Regions from separate parts of the Peribacillus sp. TE19612 genome, predicted to be linked through region 1. Evidence: riboswitches for the same ligand, from Rfam matches in the RefSeq annotation. Region 1 holds a riboswitch; each other region holds the start of a gene.
The links. Region 1 has a riboswitch for S-adenosylmethionine ahead of mmuP (S-methylmethionine permease). Riboswitches for the same ligand answer to the same signal wherever they lie in the genome.

Region 1 (3,111 bases):
CAGGGGATCGTCCAAATCACAACCATGACTTTCAAGCTCTGTAGCTAAAGCTCCGTCCAAAATCATGACTGAATGATCTCGTAAAATTGCTTCAATTGGGTTAATTTTATTCTTCATTGTCTACTCCTCTTTTCTTAAAGTTTGTGTCAGATAATAACTTACATAGCAAAACAAAATAAACGGAATGCCACAATATAGTGCAATTCTTTGTGTAGGATCAAATGCAATTCCTATGCAAGAAGCAAGACATAGCATAAATGAAACGATTGGTACGAATGGATATAATGGTGTATGATAAGCCAAATCATTAACTGAGTTTCCTTCGTTTATATATCGTCTGCGAAATAGAAACTGTGACGCGCTAATACTCATCCAAACTATAACCACGGCTAGTCCAGAAATGGATACAAGCACTATATATACAGTATCCGGCGCAATAATACTCGAGAAAAGTGCTAAAACACCGCCCAGCATACTGAAAAGGACTGCATTCAAGGGAACACCCCGTTTTGTCAATTTTGCAAATATTGGTGAAATAGTTTTCTTATCTGCAAGTGACCAAAGCATCCTGGATGAGGCATATAGTCCTGAGTTTGCAGCAGACAAAATGGCAGTTAATATAACAAAGTTCATAATATCCGCTGCATATGGCACTCCAATTCGTTCTAGAACGGCAACAAAGGGGCTCTCTAATACGCTTGCATCCGAAACAGGCAATAATGCGGATAAAACAACGATGGTACCTACAAAAAAGATAATCAATCTCCATAATGTCATACGGATTGCCTTTGGAATCGTTTTTTCCGGATTCACAGTTTCTCCAGCTGCAACTCCGATCAATTCAGTTCCAGAAAATGCAAAATTCACAGCGAGCATTGTCATTAGAATGGCAAAAGCACCATTTGGAAATAAACCTGCACTTGTAACATTGGAAAATAACGGAGCTGATTGTGCGTTAATCATTGGAATAAAACCTACCATTGCCGCAGCTCCCAGAATAATGAATATCACAATAGCAAATACCTTAATAGACGCAAACCAGAATTCGGATTCAGCGAAAAACTTAACGGTCCACGCATTTAATGCCAAGACCAAAATGGCAAATAGAGCACTCCATATCCAGACACTGATTGATGGAAACCATCGCTGCATCAACAATCCTGCAGCCGTGAATTCCGAACCTAGTGCAACAGTCCAGGTTAGCCAATACAACCAGGCTACTGTATACCCTGTCCCTGGTCCGATGTATTTGGCTGCGTAACTATGAAAAGCACCTGTCTCGGGCATATGCACTGACAGTTCACCTAGACATAGCATGACTAGATAAACCACTAATGCACCAATCAGATACGAAAGGATGGTTCCGAACGGACCAGCCTGTTGAATCGTATAACCCGAACTTAAGAATAAACCAGTTCCAATCACCCCGCCAAGCGATAGCATTATTATATGCCGTGCTTGCATTTGCCTTTGAAAATCATGCTTCCTTTTGTTCTCCATACTAACTCTCCTTAATCTTGCATCCAGAAAAAACGAAAACGCACTCTAAAAAAGAGTGCGTTACTGACAAATAAACACGTACGGTCTTATCTATCAAGGTTTCACCCCCTGGAATTAGCACAGTGTCTATGTAGACCTGTTGCTGAGGTTTCATAGGGCCAGTCCCTCCACCTCTCTGGATAAGAAATTATTTTTTTATAACTTTATCAATCTATGAAAAAATTGTCAAGTTTTGTTTCGGAATGTAAAGACTTCCTTTTAAATGCTAACGATCATGGCTGGGGCATTAATATTAAATTGTTTTTGGAACAAGCGCTAAGCGTATTATAATGGCAAATAAAACTAACCGGGGTCATGTTGGTCTTAAAAATGGCGACATCTTAAAAGATTGTCGCCATTTGGACGTTGATTGGAACGTAGGGCACTCGCTTTCCGCGGGCGGTCGGGGAGCCTCCTCGGCTTGCGCCTGCGGGGTCTCCCCTGGACGCGCTTTTCCCGCAGGAGTCTCGCACCTTCCGTTCCAATCAGCTTTGTCTTACCTTTTGATAGAACACTTTTGCCTAGAGTCATTTTTGTTTTAAAATAGAAGTATTAGAACCTGAGGTGATGAGGATCTTTCATGATTCTATTCAGCGAGATCAACTTGAACTGATTACTTTAGATCAACTGGTGCCACCGAACCATTTGGTTCTTAAAATGGAGGCTGCCATTGACTTCACTTTCATTTATGACTTGGTGAAAGATATGTATTCATAGGGAATTTCAAAAGGGGTCCAGAATTTTTTAATTCCGAACCCCTTTTGTCTACAAACTGAAATGGCGACATCTTAAAAGATTGTCGCCATTTTTTTCTTTTTCCTTAAGGACGTTCTATTTCAAATAATTCCCCTAGTTTTGTATAAGTATGACCGGCTAATCTCGCTACAGGTTTTAGCCCGTTCGGGTCAATACGGCCATTATGATAAATATCTTGCTCTATATGATAACAGACTATTTTCCCTATCAGTAAATCACAACCAGGTTTATTCTTGGAACCTGCCAATGGAATCGATTGCTCTAATGTACATTCGAACCGCACCTTCGCTTCTTCCAATCCTGGTACGGATACCTTATCACTAACAGCCAGCGTGAAATTAGTAAGACCCAATTCACTTTCTTCAGATGGGAGTTCCTTGGCCGTTCGATTTGCATCAGCAACATTATTTTCGTCAGTGATATGAACAACGAACTCACCTGTTTGAATTGCATTTCGGGCTGTATCCTTTGAAACTCCTTCTTTCCGTTGAACAGAAATGGAAATCATCGGAGGATTTGAACTGACTATGTTAAAAAAGCTGAACGGCGCTATATTGATTGTACCGGTTTCGGATTGTGTCGTAACCAGCGCTATAGGTCTCGGTATAATGCTTCCAGTCAAAAACTTATAATTATCCCGTTCAGTCAAACTTTCAGGATTAACAGAAATCATCTTCATTCCCTCTCATTCTTATAAAAAGTTCTTTTGAAACCATAAACCTGCTGCATCAACCTCTGAACGTGTCAACTGATGACCGTAATTTTCCCACTGAACTTCAACTGTAGCGCCAGCTTGCTGTAAAAGTTGATTAAGTT
Region 2 (3,111 bases), on a different contig from region 1:
GGATAAGATGAATGGACAGGGAATCTTCATTGTTAAAAGAGCATTTGTATCAGCTGGAGGAGAAATTGTTAAAATCTGAAGTTCGTACATCCCCAGAAGTGCTTTCATCCTTATTGAAAGATGATTTCTTTGAGTTCGGCAGTTCGGGTAACATATGGTCAAAAAGCGATTTTATGGGTCAAGAGGGAGCCGGAGCGGTGAACATGACATTAAGTCAATTTGAGATGCATCCATTGTCTGATGATACCGTGTTAACTACATACCGGATTTTTGATGAAGATAAGCTGGAACATACCTTAAGAAGTTCAATCTGGAAATGTGCGAATGGAAGATGGCAGATGTTTTTTCATCAAGGCACAAAAACAAAAGGGCCTCTTTAAGCCTTTTATTTATGAAAAAGAAAGTTTTTCCTGCTTGAAAACTATTTCACTAAAATGATAAGGGTGGATGAAGTTGATTTTTCGTACCATTGATACGGACAAAGATAAAGATACTATCATTAATTTCCGGAAAGATTCCTTTGTTGTAAGTTTTGGAACTGATGCTGGTTTTGGAGATGAACATGCATATCTGCAACGAATGGAAGAAAGGGTCCGCAAATTTCCGGATGGACAGGTGATCATTGAAAAGGACCAAGAACCGATTGGACAAATGGAACTTCAAATTCGGGAGTATGAAGGAACTGAAATTGGCTATGTGAATCTATTTTATCTTATTCCCGAATACCGCAGTAAAGGCCTTGGCAAGGAATTGGTTCGCTACGCAGAAAACTTTTTCAGGCAATTTAATGTATCCGAATATCATTTAAGGGTTTCTCCGGATAATCAAAGGGCGATTTCTTTATATACGAATTCAGGCATGGTGAAGATTAGGGAAGAAAATGAAAAATACCCTGTATGGAGAATGAGCAAATCATTATATTGATATAATTAAAAAGTGTCGATTCACTATACTATGAAACTATTTATCGCGATGAAAAATATGGTTGACTTTAGCGAAATTAGAATATATAGTGAAGGACATAATTAAATATAACGTTAATTCTTATCAAGAGATGTGGAGGGACTTGGCCCTATGATACCTCGGCAGCGGGTTTTTACTTTTGTAAAAATACTGTGCTAATTCCAACGGACGAAAGTTTGAAAGATAAGAAGGAGCTTTTCTTAGATAATTAATTTAAGAGTTTACTCTTTTTTATGTCTAAAAGAGGCCTCTTCTGTCTGATGACGGAAGAGGCCTCTTTTGTTTATTCAAAATGTATATGGTTATTTGGAGAATTGGCGCAATTACTCGTGAGTTTCACGTAATTACTCGTGAGTTTCGCGCAGTTACTCGTGAGTTTGGCGCAATTACTCGTGAGTTTGGTGCATTTACTCGTGAATTTCGCAGATTTACTCGTAAGTTTGGTGCATTTACTCGTGAATTTGGCGCAATTACTCGTGAGTTTGGCGCAATTACTCGTGAGTTTGGCGCAATTACTCGTGAGTTTCGCGCAATACTCGTGAGTTTGGCGCAATTACTCGTGAGTTTCACGTAATTACTCATGAGTTTGGCGCAGTTACTCGTGAGTTTCACGTAATTACTCGTGAGTTTGGCGCAATTACTCGTGAGTTTGGTGCATTTACTCGTGAATTTCGCAGATTTACTCGTAAGTTTGACAGAATTTAACCCTATCATTATGAAGCGTTGCAAAGCTCTTCTCTCTGGATAAGGAATTCGTACAAATAAACAGCATGGGGGGAGATTGGATGATTGAGTTTCAAGGTGTTAAAAAGGTTTATCAAACAAAGAAACAGACTGTCGAGGCTTTGAAGGGCATTGATTTGACAGTGGAAAAGGGGGATATATTCGGGGTAGTCGGTTATAGCGGGGCCGGAAAGAGTACGTTGATCAGGTTGGTCAATTTGCTTGAACATCCTTCAGATGGTTCGGTGGTTGTTGGGGGCAAGGATTTAACCAAATTAAGCCCGAAGGAATTACGGGCAGAAAAGAAAAAAATCGGGATGATCTTTCAGCATTTCAACTTACTAAACTCAAAAACTGTTTTTGATAATATTGCCATGCCGCTGGTTTTATCGGGAACTACTCCAGCTAAGGAAATTCAAAAACGTGTAGGCGAGCTGTTGGAGTTCGTTGGCTTATCGAGCAAAGCAAAGAGTTATCCGGAACAATTATCCGGCGGGCAAAAGCAGCGGATCGGCATTGCGAGGGCATTGGCTACGAATCCATCGATCTTATTGTGTGATGAAGCTACGTCGGCATTGGATCCACAAACAACGAGTGCAGTTCTGCAGCTATTAAAAAAAATTAATAAAGAATACAATATCACCATTTTGCTAATCACTCATGAGATGTCTGTCATTCGGGAAATTTGCAATAAGGTAGCGGTCATGGAGGGCGGCTGCGTCGTTGAACAAGGTTCGGTTTTCGAAGTTTTTGCCAAGCCGCAAACGGATATTGCAAAAAACTTCGTGAGAACGGTCATACATGACGAAATTCCACAAAGTTTCTTAAAAAGCATAGGGTCCCATATCCCGATTATTTGGAAAATTAATTTTATTGGAACTACTTCGGGTACTCCTTTACTTTCAACCATCTCGAAGAAATATGATGTTCATTTAAGTGTCTTATCAGCCAATATTTCTGAAATCCAGGAAACTCCTTTCGGGAATTTGATCATTGAAGTGACGGGGAGCAAAAATGAGGTCGACAAGGCTTATCAATATATTAAAGATGAGGGGATTCTCGTCCAGGAGGTGCAAGTATAAATGGGTAATACGCTTTGGGGAATGGAAATAACGGCAGAGCAGCTGTCGACAGCTTTCGGTGACACACTTTATATGGTAGCCATCTCATTGATATTTTCCGGATTGATCGGGCTTCCGCTCGGTATCCTGCTTGTCATTACAAGAAAGGGTCACATCCTGGAGAATAAATGGATTTTTAATGTATTGAACCCGATCATCAATATCCTGCGGTCCGTTCCTTTCATCATCTTGCTTGTAGCACTCATTCCGTTTACAAGAATGATTGTCGGCAGTGCGATCGGAACGAATGCGGCCATTGTTCCGCTAATCTTTTACGCGGCTCCTTATATTGCCCGGCTTGTGG
Region 3 (3,111 bases), on a different contig from region 1:
TCAAAATCACAAAAGATGATCGGTTTCATTATTTCTTATAGGCCTCCCCACAACACAAGAGCTTTTTTTAGGGTTTCTTCCTCAGCCGCCGCTTCAGAAAGTTCCTTTCCTGCTAGAACGGCTTCCACAGCAAAACGGAATGCCTTGGCACCGCCCTCTGCTCCGTCAGGGTGCCCGTGAATTCCGCCTCCGGCATTAATCACACTATCAAGCCCGAAATCCTTGATCAGGTCCGGAACCATGCCCGGATGAATGCCTGCCGAAGGAACAGGGAAGGCTTTTTTCCATGAAAGATCATCTTTTGTCAGAGCTTCAGCAATCGCTAAGGTCTCCGTTTTTTCAAGTGCGACATTTCCATAAGGAGAAGGGAACAAGGATAAATCCGCACCTGATATTCTTACTAATTTACCAAGCAATAATGGATAGCCGATACCATAAAATGATGAAGATGCCAATGCCCCGCTATATGCGGGGTGCGCCATGATCGGCAGCTTGATACGATCATGTTCACTCAAGGCCTGTAATACATCCAAACCATATGTATGAACGTTGAACAATAAAGCATCTGCCCCTGCTTCAGCCGCTTGCTCTGCCTTATCCAATAATTCAAATGTTTTCCCTGATAGATTGACAGCATATAAAGTCCGGTGGCCAGTGGTTTCATAGACTTCATTCAATATTCTTTTTCCCGTTTTTATTCTATCGAAAAATGGAGTCAGTTCCTGGTCAAAGAGGATCTCATCATCCTTAACTAGGTCAACACCTCCCAATGCTTGTTGTCTCAGTTGCTCATTATGAAATGTTAGGTCTCTTCCCAATACGCCTTTAAAGATGCTCATCACCAAGGGCCGGTTAAATACGCCAACCTTTTCCCTTATGCCTTCAATGCCAAATTGCGGCCCGGGAAAAGCTTTTTGAATATCACCGACAAAATCCAAGTCAATAAGTTTTATTTCACCGTCCAATGAAAGTTTACCGAAGACCGTTGTAAGGATTGCGGGTAAATCATTGGAAAAATTCCTTGCCGGATAGGCAATTTTAATCAGCGAACGGTATACTTTCCGATTAAAGTAGCTGTTTGCCCTCTCCTCTTCAGATAGGGGTGTCACCGATACGACGCGTCCCTTATGTTTTTCCAGTTGTTTCTGTACCAAATGTGGCAATTCCGTCCATGTCCCCACAGTCAGACCCAAGGCAATGCTCTCTGCTTTTTTCTCATGATTTCCATTAAAGTCATGAATTAAATAAGTAGCGACTATATCGCTCATTTGATCACTCCTATAACACGTTAGTAAACTCTCGATGTCATTAATAACCTGAGATGGTCTCAAAATGGCAAAAGCCCCTTCATAAAGAAGAGGCTTTAAAAAGCCATCTTCTTATCTCCCAGCCCTCGGCTGCAAGAATTAGCACCGTGCCTTGTGGATTTCAAAAAAATCCGGCGGAAGGATTCCGCCCCATTTTACAATGGAATTACGGTCGGTTGCTGGGCTTCATCGGGCTAGTCCCTCCACCTGCTCAAAATAAGAAAACGCTGATATATAAGTTGCATCCAAGTATCGAAAGATTAAGAATTTATTTTGTATTCTGACAGGTAATTCCTACTTTGTCAATAAGTTTTAACTATTTAAAGGTGAACCTTATTGCATTAAAATAAGTTTAATGTACGTATTCGTTCCACAGCCTCTTGCAGCCGTTCTTCCGAAGTCAGTAGCCCTACCCTGACATAACCTTCGCCAAATTCACCGAACCCATTCCCTGCGGCAACAGCTACATGGGCATGCGTTAATAAATAGTCCGCAAAACTCTCGGACGTAAAACCTTCAGGTACTTTGAGCCAGGCAAAAAACGATGCCGCTGGAGCTTTGACATCCCAGCCGATGGCCCTCAATCCCTCAATGAAAACATTCCTTCGCCCCTCGTACATCTGCACTAACTGCTCTACACAGGTCTGTGAGTCAAGCAAAGCGCTTGCCGCAGCTTCTTGTATCCCCGGGAAAAGACTCACATAAAGATGGTCTTGTAATAGTTCAAGAGCTTCTATTACACTCTTATTGCCCACTGCGAAGCCGACTCTCCACCCTGCCATATTGTATGTTTTCGATAGGGTGTATATTTCAACTCCTACATCCTTCGCTCCCTCCGCCTGGAGAAAGCTTATCGGTTTTTTTCCGGCGAATCCTATCGCCCCATAGGCGAAATCATGGACCACACATATTGAATGTTCTTTTGCAAAGGAGACGGTTTCATCAAAGAAACTTTCAGTTGCAGAAGCGCCTGTGGGATTATTCGGATAATTCAAGAACATCATTTTGGCTTTATCAAGAACTTCTTTATGTATGTCATCGTATTTCGGAAGAAAATCATTTTCTTCTGTCAAGGGCATCAGTTCGGTCTTTGCCTGGGCTAAAACAACACCGGAAAGATAATCCGGATAGCCGGGATCTGGAACAAGAATCGTATCACCTGGATTCAATAAACACTGCGGAAGTTCGACAAGACCTGCCTTTCCCCCGAAGAGAATCGCCACTTCAGTATTCGGATCCAGCTTGACACCGTATTCTCGTTCATAAAAGACGGCAGCAGCATCTTTTAAATATTGATGTCCCCGGAATGGCGAATATTTATGATTAATCGTTTTTTCAGCGGCAGACTGCAAACTTTTGACGATATGTTCCGGAGTCGGCTGATCAGGGTTTCCCTGGCCTAAATTAATGACATCATGTCCTTGCTCCGTGATTGCATTGACTTTTGCTACTAGTGAAGCAAAAAACTGCTTGGGCAGGTCCTGAAGCAGCCCGGATTTTTCGAATTGCACCATTTATACACCTTCTCTGAAATTTCTTGAAATTCTAGTCACAAATGATATATGTTTATCGTAGTCTTGTAAAGCATTTTTTACATGTGGGGGTTTTAACGATGAAGTGGAAAATAGCTTGTATTCAAATGGATATAGCCTTCGGGCAACCAGATATCAATTTTCAGGTTGCAGAACGATGGATGGAAAAAGCAGCTCGGTCCGAGCCCGATATCGTCATATTACCAGAGCTTTGGACAACCGGATACGACTTGACCAGGCTGAATGAGATTGCTGATCAAGAGGCAGAAAAA
Region 4 (3,111 bases), on a different contig from region 1:
CGTTCCTTCACTTCTTTTATCATCCATGGCATGGCGCCCGGCAATACTTCGATATAATCCGGCTTTGTTTTCTGCACCAGCTTATAACTTTTCTCAAGCGCATGTGAGTCTATTAAAAAGATTCGCTGGATGGCAATGACCCCCTTTTGCTTCGCCTTCAATATAACGCTTGATTTAGTCGAAATCAGCCCATAGGGGTTATATTCCTGACAAATGAATTCCGTCGCGTACTCATCACTTCTTATGCCATGGATCAAATCGACATGATAAATCATTTTCTTATTATGCTGCTTTGCCATCATACTTACATTTTTCAATTGTGAGATATGCAAATCAAGAAACACACCTATTTCATAGGAACTTTCTAGAAATCTTTCGAAATCCTTCATGCTTGCTGAAGCAGGCAAAATCTTCTGATCCATCATTATCCTCCTCATTCCCAGAAAAACTCAAAACTTCAAGTCATTTAGTATATTTTAAAGAGCTTGATTTATCAAACACATTTTTTCATGAACCATGACATCTTAACACTATCATACCTGGCAAACCCTTTATAGGTTACGGCTAAGGATATATGTAAAATATCCCCTTAAATCATATAGAAAGTTTCATTTTCAATGCACCTTCGGCGAGTTCATACGATTTAATTGTGCCAATCGGAATTTTCCTCACGATGCTCCAAGCATTAACATTCATTTTGATTGCTCTTTTTTCATATTCAAAAAATGGCGGTCTGTTAAATATCCTTTGGTTGATGAAATTCCTGTCAATGGGTTCCATTTCCACTAATTCAAATGAAATCGTTCTTTTTTCCACATGAACCGGTTTTAATGTAATCCGGAAAGCCACGTTTTTCTTAAACATCATTTTTTTCACTTCCATCGTACCGGAAAGCACAATGTGCCTTGGCGTAATCTCGACTTTAATATCCTGACCAGATGATTTCATTTTTATGATTCTCTCTATCATGTCTTCAGTTACCGTAATCGGTATGCCATTTTTGAATGGACTCATCCTTGCATTCCTCCCCACTCAAAGCATATGCCGGATTCCCTGATGCCGTTAACATTTCAGCCCGGATTAATAACCGGTATATTCGAAATATTCCAGCTCCACCCCTTGACCTTCATAAAAACTACCTGTATAGTCATAGTTAATTTAATAGACAACTCTTATCCAGAGAGGTGGAGGGACTGGCCCTTTGATGCCTCAGCAACAGACTGATCTTGTACTGTGCTAATTCCAGAAGTGTAAAAACTTGAAGATAAGAAGAGTATATAGCTTTGTTGCCAACACCTCTTCTTATTTTTAAGAAGAGGTTTTTTATTTTTAAAAGGAAAGAAGGAATCAACATGTCAATCACATTAACGAAAGCACCATTCAGGGCGGACCACGTCGGAAGTTTATTAAGACCGGAACGATTACATATTGCCAGAAAGGACTTTAAGGAAGGTACCATTTCAGCTGAACGGCTTCGTGAAATTGAAACCGAAGAAATCAAACGGATCGTCGATAAACAAATTGAAGTTGGTTTAGAGGCCGTTACGGACGGTGAGTTCAGACGAACATGGTGGCACTTTGACTTTCTCGAACATTTAAATGGCATCGAGGGATATGTAACTGAAAAAGGCCTCACATTCGATGGTGTGGAAACAGAGAGATATAATGTTCGCAATACCGGGAAGGTTTCATTCAACCCTGAACATCCCTTCATTCGTGATTTCATTGAATTGAACAAAATCGTGAACGGACGTGCCGTTGCCAAGCAAACCATCCCCAGTCCGAATCAATTATTTGCTGCAGGCATTCATAATGAAGACGTCTACCCTGATATTGAAGACTATGCAAATGATATCATCAAAGCCTATCAGCATGCTTTGAAAGCCTTTTATGAAGCAGGTGTGCGTTATCTTCAATTGGATGATGTATATATTGCCAGACTTTCAGCTCCGGATTTCCAGTTCAAGGATGGAAAATATACGAGGGAACAATTAATTGGTCTTGCACTTCGGGTCATTAATGGCACATTGGAAGGCAAACCAGAAGACCTTATCGTCACTACCCACCTATGTCGCGGAAACTACCAGTCGACATGGGCGTTTGAAGGAAGCTATGCCCGTATCGCCCCAACTTTATTGGCAAAAGAAAAAGTGGATGGATTCTTCTTGGAATATGATGATCAACGCTCTGGGGATTTCAAACCATTAGAATACATTCCAAATGGCGGTGCACGGGTCGTACTGGGTGTCGTCACTTCAAAAAATGGGGAAATCGAGGACAAGGAAGCTGTTAAGGCACGCATTAAAGAAGCCTCGCACTTCGTTCCGCTCGAACAATTATGCTTAAGCCCCCAATGCGGCTTCGCCTCCACACATCACGGCAACAAGCTAACCGAAGCACAGCAATGGGAAAAACTGAAATTCGTCGTTGATGTAGCAAAAGAAGTATGGGAATGATTCATCCTTAAATATAAAGTAAAAGCTAGGCATTAGGAAGGCCTAGCTTTTCTTCAAAACAACTCAATAAAATGTTTTGCCGTTTTGGAAAGATAACGATCTTGTCTAAAAACCAAGGCTATATTCGATTGAATTGAAGAATCGATAATATCCAGCACTTTCACTCCTTTTATAATATGGGGTGAAACAGCTGATTTCGGAACAATACTCGCCCCAACTCCAGCTGCAACCAGAGAGAGCAGAACATTTACATCATGGCATTCGCATAAAATATTTAGCTGTATTTCCCGCTTTTTAAATTCCTCGATAATTTCCTCGTAAATCCCCGGTCCTTTTTCCCTATGCACTAAAAGCAATGGGATGTTTTCAATATCCTTTAAATGAACCCTATCTCTCGAAGTGAAGCTGTCCCAATCCTCAGGTACAACAAAAACATTGGGCACTTGTCCTAAGTTCAAACTGGAAAGACCCTTCATCTCGACAGGTAAATGAACAATGGCAAGTTCGATATCCTGATTCTCCAAATAATTACTTATTTCATATGGATCTCCTGCGAATATTTTAAAGGAAACGGAAGGATATTTTTTCTTGAAACTATTAATTTTATCAGGTAAATAAGACATATACGCAAGTACGGAACCTACTGAAAGTGTAC

Region 2: linked by a shared signal. The riboswitch ahead of ACZ9AO_RS17590 (hypothetical protein) and the one ahead of mmuP (S-methylmethionine permease) in region 1 are both predicted to bind S-adenosylmethionine.
Region 3: linked by a shared signal. The riboswitch ahead of mtnW (2,3-diketo-5-methylthiopentyl-1-phosphate enolase) and the one ahead of mmuP (S-methylmethionine permease) in region 1 are both predicted to bind S-adenosylmethionine.
Region 4: linked by a shared signal. The riboswitch ahead of ACZ9AO_RS16125 (5-methyltetrahydropteroyltriglutamate--homocysteine S-methyltransferase) and the one ahead of mmuP (S-methylmethionine permease) in region 1 are both predicted to bind S-adenosylmethionine.

The regions. Positions count from the first base shown of each region.
Region 1 is NZ_JBWCCL010000007.1:97,106-100,216, reverse strand. Features, by position in the region: gene mmuM (homocysteine S-methyltransferase) at 1-117, opposite strand, end outside; gene mmuP (S-methylmethionine permease) at 121-1,500, opposite strand; SAM riboswitch class I at 1,584-1,686, opposite strand; gene ACZ9AO_RS14055 (flavin reductase family protein) at 2,360-2,968, opposite strand; gene ACZ9AO_RS14050 (alpha/beta hydrolase) at 2,987-3,111, opposite strand, start outside.
Region 2 is NZ_JBWCCL010000009.1:253,663-256,773, reverse strand. Features, by position in the region: gene ACZ9AO_RS17600 (nuclear transport factor 2 family protein) at 12-380, shown strand; gene ACZ9AO_RS17595 (GNAT family N-acetyltransferase) at 454-924, shown strand; SAM riboswitch class I at 1,042-1,153, shown strand; gene ACZ9AO_RS17590 (hypothetical protein) at 1,256-1,537, shown strand; gene ACZ9AO_RS17585 (methionine ABC transporter ATP-binding protein) at 1,749-2,768, shown strand; gene ACZ9AO_RS17580 (methionine ABC transporter permease) at 2,790-3,111, shown strand, end outside.
Region 3 is NZ_JBWCCL010000004.1:317,770-320,880, reverse strand. Features, by position in the region: gene ACZ9AO_RS09695 (2-hydroxy-3-keto-5-methylthiopentenyl-1-phosphate phosphatase) at 1-29, opposite strand, end outside; gene mtnW (2,3-diketo-5-methylthiopentyl-1-phosphate enolase) at 36-1,268, opposite strand; SAM riboswitch class I at 1,377-1,530, opposite strand; gene ACZ9AO_RS09685 (pyridoxal phosphate-dependent aminotransferase) at 1,649-2,821, opposite strand; gene ACZ9AO_RS09680 (carbon-nitrogen family hydrolase) at 2,920-3,111, shown strand, end outside.
Region 4 is NZ_JBWCCL010000008.1:235,451-238,561, reverse strand. Features, by position in the region: gene ACZ9AO_RS16135 (glycerol-3-phosphate responsive antiterminator) at 1-422, opposite strand, end outside; gene ACZ9AO_RS16130 (hypothetical protein) at 595-1,014, opposite strand; SAM riboswitch class I at 1,170-1,271, shown strand; gene ACZ9AO_RS16125 (5-methyltetrahydropteroyltriglutamate--homocysteine S-methyltransferase) at 1,353-2,456, shown strand; gene ACZ9AO_RS16120 (LysR family transcriptional regulator) at 2,510-3,111, opposite strand, start outside.